Regions from separate parts of the Streptomyces sp. NPDC056296 genome, predicted to be linked through region 1. Evidence: riboswitches for the same ligand, from Rfam matches in the RefSeq annotation. Region 1 holds a riboswitch; each other region holds the start of a gene.
The links. Region 1 has a riboswitch for cyclic di-AMP ahead of ACFCZF_RS34470 (peptidoglycan DD-metalloendopeptidase family protein). Riboswitches for the same ligand answer to the same signal wherever they lie in the genome.
Positions count from the first base shown of each region.

Region 1 (3,853 bases):
AGCGATCCAGGCGGAGAGTCTCCTGAGCTACCCGGGAGAGCGCTTCAAGGTACGACCGTCTCGGAAACCTATGAGACATCGCTGACTGGGGCGCGGCGGCCAGATGGTGCTGTTTCGCGTCCCTGTCAGCGCTCAGCTGAAGCGCACCTGTAGGCGCCCCGGCGACAGCCCGCGCCTCGACTCGCTAACCCTGCACCGGATCGCCGACGGGGTCGAGTCACTGTTCGTCCACACCCTGACGCAGAGTGCCTCGGCAGCGCTATGCCTGGACTCGCCACCACGCCGGCCCACCCCACCCTTGGAGGGACGCCATGAACCTGCAGGAGAAGCTCCCGCGCGCCCTGTGGGTGCGGCTCTTCATCTACCTCATCGTGGGACACGTCCTCGCGGCCTTCATCTACCTGCTCTTCGAGGTGGGCGCCAACAGCCGGTGAGCGGGTGGGCCGGTCGGTGAGCCGGTGGGCTCAGTCCAGCATCCGCTCGCGCAGCCGCTCCCGGGTCTCCGGAGTGATCCGCAGGCCCTTCTCCAGGTAGGCGTCGACCCCGCCCCAGGTCTCCTCGACGGTCTCGAAGGCCGCCGCCAGGTACTCGGCGCGCGCGTCGAAGAGGGGGCTGAGCAGCTCCATGACCTCGGGGGAGTAGGCCGAGGCGGCGGAGCTGCTGCGGCGCACCTTGTAGCGACGGTGCGCGGCGTTGGACTTCAGGTAGTCGTCGATGACGGCCTCGCGCTCGACGCCCAGGGCGAGCAGGGTGACCGCGATCGACAGGCCCGCGCGGTCCTTGCCGGCCGCGCAGTGCATCAGCGCGGGGACGCTGTCCTCGGCGAGCGCGTGCAGTACCCGGGAGTGCTCCGCCGTGCGCTCCTTGATGATCATGCGGTAGGAGCCGATCATCCGGTCGGCGCCCTTGTCGCCCGCCAGGATCTCGCGCAGCTGGTCGAGGTCGCCGTCGCGGACCATCTTCCAGAACTCGGCACCGTCGGCCGGATCGCTCAGCGGCAGGTTCACATTGCGCACGCCCGGCAGCGCGACGTCCGGACCCTCGAGCTTCTGGTCGGCCGCGTTGCGGAAGTCGAAGATGGTGTGCAGGCCCAGCGAGGCCAGGAACGCGGCGTCCTCCCCGGTGGCGTGCGCCAGGTGGCCGCTGCGGAACAGCACCCCTTGTCGCACCCGCCGCCCGTCCACGGTCGGCAGCCCGCCCACGTCACGGAAGTTACGCACACCGGCCAGCTCGGGTTCGGTCGACGGGACCTGCTGCGTCACGGGGGCTCCTCCCACTCCGCCCCGTCGACGCTGCTCGCCGACGGGCACCACTCGAAGATACGGCACGGTCCGGGGGCCTCGGCGGCACCATCGCCCGACTGCGTCATATCTGAACCTTCTGTCCGAATTGGCACCTTCATTCCAACTAGCGCTGGAATAAAAGGGACTGGGGAGACGGCGCGTGAGCAGCGTCATATCCGTGACCGTGCGTTGCCCGTCATGTTCACGTAATGCGACCGGTTTTCAAGGCTGTTTACCGGAAAGGGCACTGCGCGAATCGACGGAGGGTGACCGGTAATTCCCGTAAAGGATCAATCGGAACACCTGCCAATGGAACCCCTCGCTTGTCCCCGCGCGTCTTGGTCCCTTACGTTCACCACCGATCCGGACGGACGCCTAATCCTGCCGCCGACCGGAGCCCGCACTCATCCACCACCCGTACACGGCAGGAGCGGGGGACCCACAGGTACAACTGCCTGTTCCGGTTCCCGGAACGGCTTGGGGTAAAGCCGCGTCTCGGCGCGGCCGGGCATCTCCAGCTCGCACCCGACAGCTCACCTCGTAGGCGCCGGAGAGGAATTCGCCATGCCCGCGAAGGGTAAGCACCGCCGTACCAGGGCCATGCGCCTGACCCGCACCATCGCCGTCGCCGGAACCGGTGGCGCCGCGCTCGCGCTCCCGCTGCTCGGCGCCGCCGGCGCCCAGGCCGCACCCGCGCAGTCCGTGTCCGAGCAGGCCGTTCAGTCCATACCGACGACGGCGAAGAAGGCCGCCGGCGGCAGCGCCGAGAAGAACTCCGACTCGCGGACGTACACTGTCAAGAGCGGTGACTACCTCTCGAAGATCGCCGACGAGCAGGACGTCGACGGCGGCTGGAAGAAGCTGTACTCGGACAACCGCGACATCGTCGGCTCGGACCCGTCGCTGATCCACCCCGGCCTGAAGCTCTCGGTCGGCGAGCAGGCCGCCAAGTCGTCGGCCCCCTCGTCCTCCGCCGAGTCGGAGAAGCCGGCCGAGAAGCCCGCCGCGCCGAAGAAGTCGTCCTCCGAGAAGTCCGAGTCGGCGAAGTCCGAGTCGGCCGAGAAGTCGTCGGACGCCGCGAAGACCTCCTCCTCGGACTCGTCGAACACGAGCGCCCAGTCCGCCGGTACCGCCAGCGGCTTCGCCTCGCCCGTTCCCGGCGGCAGCGTCGGCACCCCGTACCACCAGTCGGGCAGCATGTGGTCCAGCGGCTACCACACCGGCACGGACTTCGTCGTCCCGACCGGCACCTCGCTCAAGGCCGTCGGCGCGGGCACCGTCGTCTCCGCCGGCTGGGGCGGCGCGTACGGCAACCAGGTCGTCATCCAGCTCTCCGACGGCCACTACGCCCAGTACGCCCACCTGTCCTCGCTCTCCGTCTCCGCCGGTCAGTCCGTGACGGCGGGTCAGCAGGTCGGTCTCTCGGGTGCCACCGGCAACGTGACCGGTCCGCACCTGCACTTCGAGATCCGCACCTCGCCGGACTACGGCTCGGACGTGGACCCGATCGCGTACCTGCGCTCGCACGGCGTCTCTCTCTGACGACGGCTCCGGCGCAGCCTCCGCGCCTCCGAAGGCCGGACCCCGATCCCCGGGTCCGGCCTTCGGTGTATTCCGGAATTGACGAACACTTTAGGCGTGGTTTTTCTCACCGACCGTCAACCCTTTCCTACGGTCGCGTAGGTCACATTCCAAGGTGAATCATGGGCCGACGTGGCAGACGATTCGAAGAGTGACAGCAGAGAAGTGATCGGGTCGTACGTGGCGGTGGGGGACAGCTTCACCGAGGGCGTCGGCGACCCCGGCCCCGAGGGGGCGTTCGTCGGCTGGGCGGACCGGTTGGCCGTACTGCTCGCGGACCGGCGCCCCGAGGGCGACTTCGGGTACGCGAACCTCGCCGTGCGCGGCAGGCTGCTCGACCGGATCGTGGCGGAACAGGTCCCGCGAGCCGTCGAACTCGCCCCGGACCTGGTCTCGTTCGCGGCGGGCGGCAACGACATCATCCGGCCCGGCACCGATCCGGACGAGGTGGCCGAGCGGTTCGAGCGCGCGGTGGCCGCGCTGACCGCGGCGGCCGGCACCGTCCTGGTGACGACCGGCTTCGACACCCGTGGGGTGCCCGTCCTCAAACATCTGCGCGGCAAGATCGCGACCTACAACGGGCACGTCCGTGCCGTCGCCGACCGCTACGGCTGCCCCGTGCTCGACCTGTGGTCGCTCCGGAGCGTCCAGGACCGCAGGGCGTGGGACGCCGACCGGCTGCACCTGTCGCCGGAGGGCCACACGCGCGTGGCGCTGCGCGCGGGCCAGGCCCTCGGCCTGCGCGTCCCCGCCGACCCGGACCAGCCCTGGCCGGCCCTGCCGCCCCGCGGCACCCTGCACGTCAGGCGCGACGACGTGCACTGGGCACGCGAGTACCTGGTGCCGTGGATCGGACGCCGACTGCGAGGCGAGTCGTCGGGCGACCACGTGACCGCGAAGGGGGCGCTGTCGCCGGACGACATCAAGGTGCGGATCGCGGCGGTGGCCTGACGGCGGCGTGGGGTGTGCGGCGTGCGGCTTACGGCGCG
Region 1 covers NZ_JBHJRX010000065.1:3,959-7,811, forward strand. The annotation lists partial or broken gene ACFCZF_RS34455 (XRE family transcriptional regulator) at 158-280, shown strand; gene ACFCZF_RS34460 (DUF6126 family protein) at 312-434, shown strand; gene ACFCZF_RS34465 (tyrosine-protein phosphatase) at 465-1,262, opposite strand; cyclic di-AMP (ydaO/yuaA leader) riboswitch at 1,686-1,843, shown strand; gene ACFCZF_RS34470 (peptidoglycan DD-metalloendopeptidase family protein) at 1,848-2,825, shown strand; gene ACFCZF_RS34475 (SGNH/GDSL hydrolase family protein) at 3,030-3,815, shown strand.

Region 2 (3,853 bases), on a different contig from region 1:
GCGCCGTCGTCGTCGTACTGCCGGAGTACGAGTGGCGGGCGAAGGCGCCGAACCGCCACCTGGAGGGGTAGCGGGAGGGGTGCGGAGATACGGATGTGCATTCCACCCCCGGGATGACGTACAGTAGAGACACAACGGCGCGGGGTGGAGCAGCTCGGTAGCTCGCTGGGCTCATAACCCAGAGGTCGCAGGTTCAAATCCTGTCCCCGCTACTCAAGGCCGAAGGCCGGAATCCATGAGGATTCCGGCCTTCGGTGTGTTTGCCCCTCGCACATGCTCTGCGTACGCGCCCCTCGCACGCGCCCCGCGACGTCACCCGCTCGGCCCTCACGGCTCGCCCCCCGCCCCCGCTCCGGGAAACCTGGAGGACGGGACGGCAAGCGGCGCGAACGTGCGGGGTGGCGGGAGACGAGTGTGCGGCCAGGTGACGTGGAGGACGAGGGAGCGTACGCCCGGGCCGGCGGCCGGCTCCCCGGCGATCCCGTGCCCGACCCCGGCCTCGGCGACGGGCCGGAGCGCGTGCCGCCGCTCGCGGGGCTGCCGACCGCGGGGCCACCGCCGCGGCGGACCTCGTACGGGCGGACTTTCGTACGCCTGCTCCCCGTGCTGCTGATCGTCGCCGCCGTCCTGTACGACATCTTCACCCCGAGATACTTCACCGCAGGCCCCCTCTACACGGCCGCGCCCCTGGTCGCCGCCCCGATCTACTCACGGCGCGGCACGGCGCTCACCGGTGTCGCGGTGGTCGCCGCCGTCATCGGGCTGCAACTCGGCAAGGGCGTCATCCACTACGTCGACTCCCTCACCGAGCTGATCACCATCGCGACGGTCGCCGTGCTCGCCGTCCTCGTGAACGGCTTCGTCCGTCGCACCGGCGAGCGCCTCGTCTCCGTCCGCGAGATCGCCGAGGCCGCCCAGCGCGCCGTGCTGCCCGAGCCCGCCGAGCGGATCGGCGGTTTCGAGATCGCCGCCTGCTACGAGGCCGCGCAGGCCGACGCCTTCATCGGCGGCGATCTGTACGCGGTGCAGGACAGTGCGCGCGGCATCCGGCTCATCGTCGGGGACGTACGCGGCAAGGGCATGGGCGCGGTGGCCGCCGTCGCCGTCGTGATCGGCGCGTTCCGGGAGGCCGCGGAGCAGGAGGCGACGCTGGAGGCGGTGGCACAGCGACTGGAGCGGGCGCTGGCGCGCGAAGGAACCCGGCGGGACGGACTGGACGCCTTCGAGGGGTTCACCACCGCCGTACTCGCCGAACTCCCGCACGGCGACGGGATCGTACGCATCGTCAACCGCGGCCACCCGCCGCCCCTGCTGCTGTACGCCGACGGCACCCTGCGCCCGCTGCCCGCCCGGGAGTCGGCGCTGCCGCTCGGCATGGGCGAGCTGGGCGTGTGGCCCGACCGCGCGGAGGAGGCCGACTTCCCCGGTGGGTCCACGCTGCTGCTGTACACCGACGGACTGTCGGAAGCGCGGGACGGGCGGGGCGAGTTCTACGAACCGCACGCGCGGCTGGCCGGCCGCGTGTTCCGGCATCCGACGGAGCTGCTCGACATCCTCGCCGAGGACGTGCGCCGGCACTCCGGGGGCGGCATGGCCGACGACATGGCGCTGCTCGCCGTACGACGACCCTGATCGAAACTTGATCAACATCACCGGACGTGACGGACCGACCGCCCTGCGCATAACAACTGACGCACCATCAGAAACTTGTGCCGCGAAGGGGAATACCGAAGCGCGGTCAACTCGCCCGGTTTTCACCGATCGTGAGGCGTACGTCCGGGCCGGATTCGTTAATGATCAAGAGGAACGGCTTGGAATCCGAGCCCCGCGTCTATTAACGTTCGATAACGCAGCGCGGTCGTCCCAGCCGTCACAGAAGGCGGCTCCGTGCGCACGCGCCGAATCCCGCAAGGGAACCGGGGAACCACCACATTGGGGTGAATCGCTCGTACGACGCCGTGGAGACACGGCGGATATACGCGCGTAGGAGACCTTCCTGCTCCGAACCCGTCAGCTAACCCGGTAGGCGAAAGGAAGGAAAGGAGTACGCCCACGTGGCGTCCAACCGGCCTGCCCCCGAGGCCCCGTTCGTGCCCAGCGGGCACGACACCGACACCTTCGGCTACGACGGCTACCGCACCGAAGAGGGCCCCTGGGAGGAGTGGAATCCCACCGCGGACTCCATCCGCCCCGTACGCGGCCGGCACCGCGTCGCCAAGCAGCGCGGCGGGCTCGCCCGCAGCTCCACCGTCCTCGGCGTCGGTGTCATAGCCGCCGTCGGCGCGGGCGGCATGGCCAGCGCGCAGACCGGCAAGCCGCCGGTGTCGATCTCCATGCCGGACCTGCCGAACGTCGGCTCGCTCATCTCCGACGAGGAGAAGCCGGAGCCGGAGGGCTCCGCCACCCCGCTCAGCAGCATCGGCACGGTCGCCGCCGACACCTCCTCCTCGGAGAGCGCCACCGACGCCGGTGAGACGCTGCGGGCCCGGATCATGGCGCAGGCCGAGCAGCAGCAGACCCAGGTCGAGATCAAGGCCGCCGCCGAGGCCGCTGCCGCCGCCGAGAAGAAGGCCGCGGAAGCCGCCGCCAAGGCGGAGAAGGAAGCCGAGGCCAAGGCCGCCGCCGCCAAGAAGAAGGCGGAGGAGGAGGCCGCGAAGAAGGCCGAGGCCGAGCGGCTCGCGAAGCTGGCCAAGCAGTACACGCTGCCGACCTCCTCGTACACGATCTCCTCCAGCTTCGGCCAGGCCGGCGCCTACTGGTCCTCCGGCTACCACACCGGCCTCGACTTCGCCGCCCCCACGGGCACGCTGCTCAAGGCGGTGCACAGCGGCACGATCACGTCGGCCGGCTGGGACGGGTCGTACGGCTACAAGACCGTGCTCACCCTCGATGACGGCACCGAGATCTGGTACGCCCACCAGTCCTCCATCAGCGTCAGCGTCGGCCAGGAGGTCACCACCGGTGACGTCATCGGCCGCGTCGGCGCCACCGGCAACGTCACCGGCGCGCACCTCCACATGGAGGTCCACACCAGCGGAGGCGGCGGTATCGACCCGATGGCGTGGCTGCAGAGCAAGGGCCTCACCCCCTGAGTCCCGCCGCGCGCGGCGCCGTTCTCTCCGGTCCCCGGCGGTCCTGACGACGACCCCCCGACGTCAGGGCTGCCGGTTTGCGGGATCTTTGCCCCGCTTCCGGAATCGCCGGATCCGGTGCGTTCGTTGACGCAGGACATGACTTCTCTGCGCAAGCTCGGCTCCTCCGACCTGGAGGTCTTCCCCCTCGCCCTCGGCGGCAACGTCTTCGGCTGGACCGCCGACCAGGGCACTTCCTTCGCCGTCCTCGACGCCTACACGGCGGCGGGCGGCAACTTCCTCGACACCGCCGACTCCTACTCCGCGTGGGTCGACGGCAACAGCGGCGGCGAGTCCGAGACCGTCATCGGCGAGTGGCTCGCCTCCCGCGGCAACCGCGGTGACGTCGTCCTCGCCACCAAGGTCAGCCAGCACCCCGAGTACCCGGGCCTGAGCGCCGCGAACATCAAGGCCGCCGCCGACGCCTCGCTGCGCCGCCTGGGCACCGACCACATCGACCTCTACTACACGCACTTCGACAAGCCCGAGGTGCCGGTGGAGGAGATCATCGGCGCGCTCGACGAGCTGGTGAAGGCGGGCAAGGTCCGGCACATCGCCGCCTCCAACATCTCCGCCGAGCGGCTCGCGGAGTCCCTGGCCTTCTCCGACCGTGAGGGCCTCGCCCGGTACGTGGCCCTCCAGCCCCACTACAACCTCGTCTCGCGCGACACCTACGAGGGCGAGTCGCGCGACCTCGCGGAGCAGGCGGGCCTGGCCGCCGT
Region 2 covers NZ_JBHJRX010000036.1:88,526-92,378, forward strand. The annotation lists gene ACFCZF_RS25555 (dihydrofolate reductase family protein) at 1-71, shown strand, start outside; tRNA gene ACFCZF_RS25560 (tRNA-Met) at 139-212, shown strand; gene ACFCZF_RS25565 (PP2C family protein-serine/threonine phosphatase) at 430-1,632, shown strand; cyclic di-AMP (ydaO/yuaA leader) riboswitch at 1,887-2,043, shown strand; gene ACFCZF_RS25570 (M23 family metallopeptidase) at 2,055-3,092, shown strand; gene ACFCZF_RS25575 (aldo/keto reductase) at 3,231-3,853, shown strand, end outside.
Region 2: linked by a shared signal. The riboswitch ahead of ACFCZF_RS25570 (M23 family metallopeptidase) and the one ahead of ACFCZF_RS34470 (peptidoglycan DD-metalloendopeptidase family protein) in region 1 are both predicted to bind cyclic di-AMP.

Region 3 (3,853 bases), on a different contig from region 1:
GCGCCGTGCTCCGCCCAGCACTCCACGGGTCCGGCCGACGCCTCCACGACGTACATCCAGGCGATCTTGTGGCGCAGTTGGGTCAGCAAGGCCGTCAGCGACGGGCTGCCGGCGGCCTGGGCCAGGGTCTCGTGGAACCACCCGTCCAGTGAGCGCAGATCCTCGCTGTTGCCCTGCCTGGCACGCTCCTGCCCCAGCCTGACCAGACCACGCAGCACCTTGAGGTGGGCCTCGGTGCGGCGCCGGGCGGCCCGGGAGGCACCGAGAGGTTCGAGGAGCGTGCGCGTCTCCAGCAGGTCGGCGGCCTCCTGCTCGGTGGGTTCCGCGACGCACGCGCCCGCGTGCCGCCGCGTCACCACGAAGCCTTCGGCCTCCAGCGTGCGCAGGGCCTCGCGGACGGGGACGCGGGAGACGCCGTAGCGGCGGGCCAGGAGTTCCTCGGTGAGCCGACCGCCGCGTCCGTGGACGCCGGTGACGATGTCGTCCCGGATCGCCGTGCACACCGAGTGCGCCGGAATACGCATGCCCGACCTCCGCCTTAATCCCCGTGAAACGTCGACGATTGACGCGTGCTCAGTGACTCTAAGCCAATCAAGCGCACATTCCGACGGCAGAGCGGATTTCATGGTTATTTTTTGGACCACCGACGCGTGCACCGAAGGAAAGAAAGCCAAAAGCCCCGGCTCGGGAGGCCGGGGCTTTCGAATGTCGTACCGTCCGTCGTCAGACGTTCACGCCGTGGGAGCGGAGGTAGGCGACGGGGTCCAGGTCCGAGCCGTACTCGGGGCTCGTACGGGCCTCGAAGTGCAGGTGCGGTCCGGTGACGTTGCCGGTGGCACCGGAGAGGCCGATCTGCTGCCCGGGTTCGACCGCCTGGCCGACCGAGACGCCGATGGACGACAGGTGGCCGTACTGGGTGTACGTGCCGTCGTGCATCTTGATCACGACCTGGTTGCCGTACGCCCCGCCCCAGCCGGCCTCGACGACGGTGCCGACGCCGACCGAGTGCACGGAGGTGCCGCTGGAGGCGTGGAAGTCGATGCCGGTGTGGCTGCCGGAGGACCACAGCGAGCTGCCGGCCTGGTAGGCGGTGGAGACGTAGGAGGCGGTGATCGGCGACACGAAGGTGTTGAGGCGCTTGCGCTCCGCCTCGCGTGCGGCGCGCTCCTTGGCCTCGCGCGCCTCCTCGGCCGCCTCGGCCGCCCGCTCGCGCGCGGCCTCCTGGGCCGCCTCACGGGCGGCGGCGTGCAGGGCGGCCTGCTCCTGCGCGGTGGCCTGGGCGTCGATCTCGTCGGCTATGGAGTCGCCGATGGTGATGACCGGGGTGAGTCCGCTCTGCTCCGCCCGGGGCTCGGCGGCGAGCGCCGGAGCCGCGAGGGTGCCGACGACGCCGGTGGTGGCGAGGGCCGCGACACCCGCCGCGCGGGCGGTGGTGCGGTGCACCCGGCTGGGACGGCGGTGCTTCCCGGTGGCGCGCGTGAACGCCATGTAGAGGCTGGTCCTTTCCTTCCCTCTCGCCTACCGGGTTAGCTGACGGGTTCGGAGCAGGAAGGTCTCCTACGGACCCCCTCGCTGCGCGCGCGGGCGTCCGATTCACCCCAGGGACTGCGTTGGGTCCCCGGCTCCCCTGGCTCGCGCCGTACGGGGACTCGGCGATGACTGTCCGGTGCCGCGGGCGCGGCGCACTGCGTGACGAACAGACCGGATGACGCTAAACGCGGCTGTGTTCAATCCTCAAACGCAACAAGCCTTTTGTAGCGCACGCCACAGGGCAGACGGGCAGCCTCTCCCGCAATCCGGACAAAAGACGGCCCCGGTGACACTCGGGTCACCGGGGCCGCCACACGCGTGTGCCGCTACTCGGCCGCCACCACGGTGACTTCACCGATGCCGAGGGCCTCGACGGGCTCCTTGATCTGCGCCGCGTCGCCGACGAGGACCGTCACCAGACGGTCGACCGGGAAGGCGTTCACGACCGCCGCCGTGGCCTCCACGGTGCCCGTGGCGGCGAGTTGGCGGTAGAGCGTGGCCTGGTAGTCGTCGGGCAGGTGCTGCTCGACCTGGTCGGCCAGCGTGCTCGCCACGGCCGCCGCCGTCTCGTACTTCAGCGGCGCCACGCCCACCAGGTTCTGCACGGCCACGTCGCGCTCGGCGTCGGTGAGACCCTCCGCGGCGAGCTTGCGCAGCACCGTCCACAGGTCCTCCAGGGCGGGACCGGTGTTGGGGGTGTCCACGGAGCCGCTGATGGCGAGCATCGCGGCGCCCGTGCCGTCGGGCGCGGAACGCATGACCTGCCCGAACGCCCGTACGCCGTAGGTGTAGCCCTTCTCCTCGCGCAGGACGCGGTCCAGGCGCGAGGTGAGGGTCCCGCCGAGGCAGTAGGTGCCGAGCACCTGCGCGGGCCACACGCGGTCGTGCCGGTCGGCGCCGGTGCGGCCGATCAGCAACTGCGTCTGGACGGCACCGGGTCGGTCCACGATGACGACCCGGCCGGTGTCGTCGGCGCTCACCGGGGGTACGGGACGCGCCTCGGCCGCGGAGCCGGTCCACGCGCCCAGCGTCTCGCCGAGCAGCGCGTCGAGGTCGACGTCGGTGAGGTCGCCGACGACCACGGCGGTGGCGGTGGCGGGTCGGACGTGCTTCTCGTAGAAGCCGCGTACGGCCGCCGAGTCGATGCTCGCGACCGTCTCCTCGGTGCCCTGGCGCGGGCGCGACATACGCGCCCCGGCCGGGAACAGCTCCTTGGAGAGTTCCTTGGCCGCGCGGCGTGACGGGTTGGCCAGCTCGTGCGGGATCTCGTCGAGCCGGTTGCGGACCAGCCGTTCGACCTCGCTGTCCGCGAACGCGGGCGCCCGGAGGGCGTCGGCGAGCAGGCCCAGGGCCTTGGCGAGGCGTGAGGCCGGCACCTCCAGGCTCAGCCGGACGCCGGGGTGGTCGGCGTGTGCGTCGAGGGTGGCACCGCAGCGCTCCAGTTCGGCGGCGAAATCCTCGGCGGAGTGCTTGTCGGTGCCCTCGGAGAAGGCGCGCGCCATGATCGTGGCGACACCGTCGAGGCCGGCCGGCTCGGCGTCCAGGGGCGCGTCGAGGAGCACCTCCACGGCGACGACCTGCTGGCCGGGGCGATGGCAGCGCAGCACGGTGAGGCCGTTGCCGAGGCTGCCGCGCTCGGGGGCCGGGAACGCCCACGGCTTGGGCTCGCCGGCCCGCGGCTGGGAGTGGAATTCCATGGTGGCGAGCTCGGTCACTTGGCCGCCTCCTCGTTCTCGTCGGTGGCGTCGTTCTCGTCGGCGGGGGCGGTCGGCTCGTAGACGAGCACCGCGCGGTTGTCGGGGCGCAGGCGGGCCTTGGCGACCTCCTGGACCTCCTCGGCCGTCACCTCGAGCACCCGCTGCACGGCGGTGAGGGCGAGCTGCGGGTCGCCGAACAGGACGGCGTACCGGCACAGTTCGTCGGCGCGGCCCGCGACCGTGCCCAGGCGGTCCAGCCACTCGCGCTCCAACTGGGCCTGGGCGCGCTCCATCTCCTCGGCCGTGGGGCCCTCCTCGGCGAACCGGGCGAGCTCCTCGTCGATGGCGGTCTCGATGACCGGCACCTCGACGTCACCGGACGTCTTCACGTCCAGCCACCCCAGGGAGGGCGCTCCGGCGAGCCGCAGCAGGCCGAAGCCGGCGGCGACGGCCGTGCGGTCGCGGCGTACCAGCCGGTTGTACAGGCGGGACGACTCACCGCCGCCCAGGACGGTGAGGGCCAGGTCGGCCGCGTCGCACGCGCGCGTGCCGTCCTCCGGCAGGCGGTAGGCCGCCATCAGGGCGCGGGCCGGCACCTCCTCCTCGACCACCTCGCGCAGCTGCCC
Region 3 covers NZ_JBHJRX010000008.1:89,183-93,035, reverse strand. The annotation lists gene ACFCZF_RS07840 (GntR family transcriptional regulator) at 1-524, opposite strand, end outside; gene ACFCZF_RS07835 (M23 family metallopeptidase) at 724-1,488, opposite strand; cyclic di-AMP (ydaO/yuaA leader) riboswitch at 1,501-1,665, opposite strand; gene ACFCZF_RS07830 (M16 family metallopeptidase) at 1,857-3,245, opposite strand; gene ACFCZF_RS07825 (M16 family metallopeptidase) at 3,242-3,853, opposite strand, start outside.
Region 3: linked by a shared signal. The riboswitch ahead of ACFCZF_RS07835 (M23 family metallopeptidase) and the one ahead of ACFCZF_RS34470 (peptidoglycan DD-metalloendopeptidase family protein) in region 1 are both predicted to bind cyclic di-AMP.

Region 4 (3,853 bases), on a different contig from region 1:
CCCCGGGGGCCGTCCGGCCGGTAGGTAGCGGACCATCTTGTTGCCAACCGGTGCACAGGCCTTTAACCGGCCTTAGCCGATGAAGCCGATGATGTGCCAGGTTTTGGACACGAACGTGCGTCCTCGTGCGCAGTCCTGCCGCACTCGTGCGGACTCGTGCGGACCTCGCGCGTCCTCGTTCGGAAGCGATCGCGGGTGAGTCGGACAGGTGCGGTGTCCGTATTCTCTGATCATGGACCGCACCGCGTATTCACTCGTCGCCACCGACCTCGACGGCACGCTGCTCCGCGGCGACGACACCGTGTCCGACCGGTCACTGGCCGCGCTGGCGCGGGTGTCCGAGGCCGGTGCGCGGCATCTGGTGGTGACGGGGCGGCCGGCGCCCCGGGTGCGGCCCCTGCTCGACCGCCTCGGCCGCACGGGGCTCGTGGTGTGCGGCCAGGGCGCCCAGGTGTACGACGCCGGCGCGCACCGGATGCTGTGGTCGGTCACCCTGGACCGGGAGCTGGCCGAGACCGCGCTCGGCAAGATCGAGGCCGAGGTGGGGCAGGTGCACGCGGCGGTCGACCAGGACGGTGTCGACGGCCTGACGCTCATCGAGCCGGGCTACCTGATGCCGCACCCGACGCTGCCCGCGGTGCGGGTCGAGCGGCGCGACGAGCTGTGGAGCGCGCCGATCAGCAAGGTGCTGCTGCGCCATCCCGAGCTGTCCGACGACGAGTTGGCTGCGACGGCGCGCGCGGTGGTCGGTTCCCTCGCCACCGTCACGATGTCGGGTCCGGGGACGGTGGAGCTCCAGCCGTGCGGCATCACCAAGGCCACCGGCCTGGCGCTGGCCGCCGAGCGCCTGGGCGTGGGCCGGCGGCGGACGATCGCCTTCGGGGACATGCCCAACGACATCCCCATGTTCGACTGGGCGGCCCACGGTGTCGCCATGGCGGGCGCCCACCCCGAACTCAAGGCGGTGGCCGACGAGGTCACCACGACGAACGAGGACGACGGCGTGGCCGTCGTCCTCGAACGGATCTTCAGAGCCTCTTGATACGGCTCAGAGCCTCTTGATACGGCTCAGAGCCTCTTGATACGGCTCAGAGCCTCTGGTGCGGCTCAGTACGCGCCGAAGACGTTGTCCATCGAGCCGTACCGGTCGGCCGCGTAGTTGCAGGCGGCGGTGATGTTGGCGACCGGGTCGTACGGGTCCCAGGAGGTGCCGGGCACGTGGTAGGCCTCGAAGGTCGGGGCGATCACCTGGAGCAGGCCCTTGGACGGGGTGCCGTTGATGGCGTTGATGTCCCAGTTGTTGATGGCCATCGGGTTGCCGGAGGACTCCCGCATGATGTTGCGGTGGATGCCCTCGTACGACCCGGGGATGCCGTGCTGCGCCATGATGTCGAGCGACTCCCGGATCCAGCCGTCGAGGTTGTCCGGGTACGTCGTCGCCGCCGTGGTGGCGGTCGCGGCGGTCGTGGCGGCGGCCGGGGTGGCCGCGGAGGCGCTGGTGGCCCCGATGAGCGGCAGGGCGAGCACGGCGGCGCCGGTGCCGGCCACGGCGAGCTTCCGGGCGAGGCGGGTGGTGCGGGCGTGACGGTTCTGACCGTTGGCAGACATGCTTGAGTCCCTCTCCTTACGCCTGCGAGGTGAGCTGTCGGGTTCGGGCGGGGAGGTGCCCGGCCGGGCCCTGACGGGCACGGCTTCACCCCGAGCCGCTCCGGTGGTGACCGGTGCGGCGACTTACCTGGGTCCCCCGCTCCTGCCTGCGAGTTTGTTGGCGGATGACTGTGCGTCCGGGCGGTGGCAGGATTCGGCGTCCGCCCGACAGGCCGGGAACGTATGCGAGAGCACATGTCCGAAACAAGTGCAGGAATCACCCAACGCGCCTGTTGACCTTGGTCTGAGGTGTTTGAGGCGCTTGATCCTTTGCGGCTGCCAAGGCTCAACTGGCTTGCGGGGCAAAGGGAGGGCACAGTCGGCGGCGGGGTTGCCTCCAGGTGGGGCGGAGTGAGCCAACTCACGGGCTTCAACAAGGCTGGCAAATCGGGCATTAGGGCCAACCTGGAGTCAATCGGCCACAGGTCAGGAGGGCTTCGGGTCTCGGCCGGCTGCCGGGCGGGCCCGCCGTCCTGCGCGTCTCGTCTCCGGCCCCGCTCCGGTCGGTGTTTCCGCGCGCTGTGCGGGCATCCGTTCGGGACGGGATCGGGACGGGAGTGGGGCGGGATCGGGGCGGGATCGGGGTGATCCGAGCGGGTGACGTATTCGGCGTGCGGGCCGTTGGGAGGGGTGATGTGATCTTCGACGGCGGGTTTCGGCCCCCGGTGATGGCGATCAATATCTGCTCATATCACCTGATCAAAAACATACCGCGCATGATCCGATACCGACCGGCCTGTAACGGTGGGCGCTAGCGGTGATCGAAAGGTGACCGGATACGCTGACTTGAGTGGTGGCAGCGACCTATCGACAAACCAGGTAATCGCCAGTAGACACCAGCAGACAGGAGACCCCTCGTGACCGTCGTCGGGCCGTTCGGGCTGAGCGTGCGGGACCAGGCTCTGGAAGCCGATGTCCAGGCCGGATTGGTTGCTGTCGAGGAAGGGTTGCTTGAGGCAACCAAAAGCGAGGTTCCGTTCATCACGGAGGCCGCCCAGCATCTGGTGCGGGCCGGGGGTAAGCGTTTCCGGCCACTGCTGGTGATGCTCTCCGCCCAGTTCGGCGACCGCTACGCCCCCGGCATCGTGCCCTCGGCCGTCGTCGTGGAGCTGACCCACCTCGCCACCCTGTACCACGACGACGTGATGGACGAGGCCGCCGTACGGCGCGGCGTCGCCAGCGCCAACACCCGCTGGGACAACTCGGTCGCGGTCCTCACCGGCGACTTCCTGTTCGCCCGCGCCTCGCAGATCCTCGCCGACCTCGGTCCCGAGGCGGTCCGCGTGCAGGCCCTGGCGTTCGAGCGGCTCGTCACCGGCCAGATTCTGGAGACGGCGGGGCCGCAGGACGGCCGGGACCCGGTCGACCACTACCTGGACGTGCTGGGCGGCAAGACGGGCTCGCTGGTGGCGGTCTCCTGCCGGTTCGGCGCGATGATGTCCGGCGCGGACGAGACGGTCGTGGACGTGCTGACCCAGTACGGCGAGCGACTCGGCGTCGCCTTCCAGCTGGCGGACGACGTCCTGGACATCGCCTCCGACTCCCACGAGTCCGGGAAGACGCCCGGGACCGACCTGCGTGAGGGCATCCCGACCCTCCCGGTGCTGCGGCTGCGCGAGCGGGCGGCCCGGCTGGGGCTCGCCGAGGACATCGCCCTGTGCGAGCTGCTGGACTCCGACCTGGGCGACGACGCGCGGCACGCGGAGGCGCTGCGGCTGCTGCGCGCCCACCCCGCGCTGGAGCAGGCGCGGCGGGACACCGTCCGGTACGCCAAGGACGCCCGGGCGGCGCTGGCCCCGCTCAAGGAGTGCGAGGCCAAGTCCGCGCTGGTGGAGCTGTGCGATGCCGTGGTGCACCGGGCCGGCTGACCGCCCGGTCGCGTACCCCGCCCCCTACGGGCCGGGGGAGTCGCACTCCCTCCGTGTCATCCCGCAGGAGTAGGCGGAGTTGAGCCCGCGGTCTGACGATTCCGCTTGGCCGATTTGGTCAGATGGACACCACGGAAACACCAATCCTCACCGATTCGGGTGAGAATGGCGGCTCACGGGTGAACGAGCGCGAGGTCGTGAGACAGCCGCCGCCGACGACGGAGGTAGGGCACACATGGCACCGATCGATTCCGACGACAACACGACCGCCGGGGAGGGCGAGGGCCTGCGCGCCGGACGGCGCAGGGCCGCGCGGTACGTCGTCCCGGTCGCGGTGA
Region 4 covers NZ_JBHJRX010000001.1:257,106-260,958, reverse strand. The annotation lists gene ACFCZF_RS01295 (HAD family hydrolase) at 233-1,042, shown strand; gene ACFCZF_RS01290 (transglycosylase SLT domain-containing protein) at 1,108-1,608, opposite strand; cyclic di-AMP (ydaO/yuaA leader) riboswitch at 1,614-1,781, opposite strand; gene ACFCZF_RS01285 (polyprenyl synthetase family protein) at 2,505-3,515, shown strand; gene ACFCZF_RS01280 (outer membrane lipoprotein carrier protein LolA) at 3,751-3,853, shown strand, end outside.
Region 4: linked by a shared signal. The riboswitch ahead of ACFCZF_RS01290 (transglycosylase SLT domain-containing protein) and the one ahead of ACFCZF_RS34470 (peptidoglycan DD-metalloendopeptidase family protein) in region 1 are both predicted to bind cyclic di-AMP.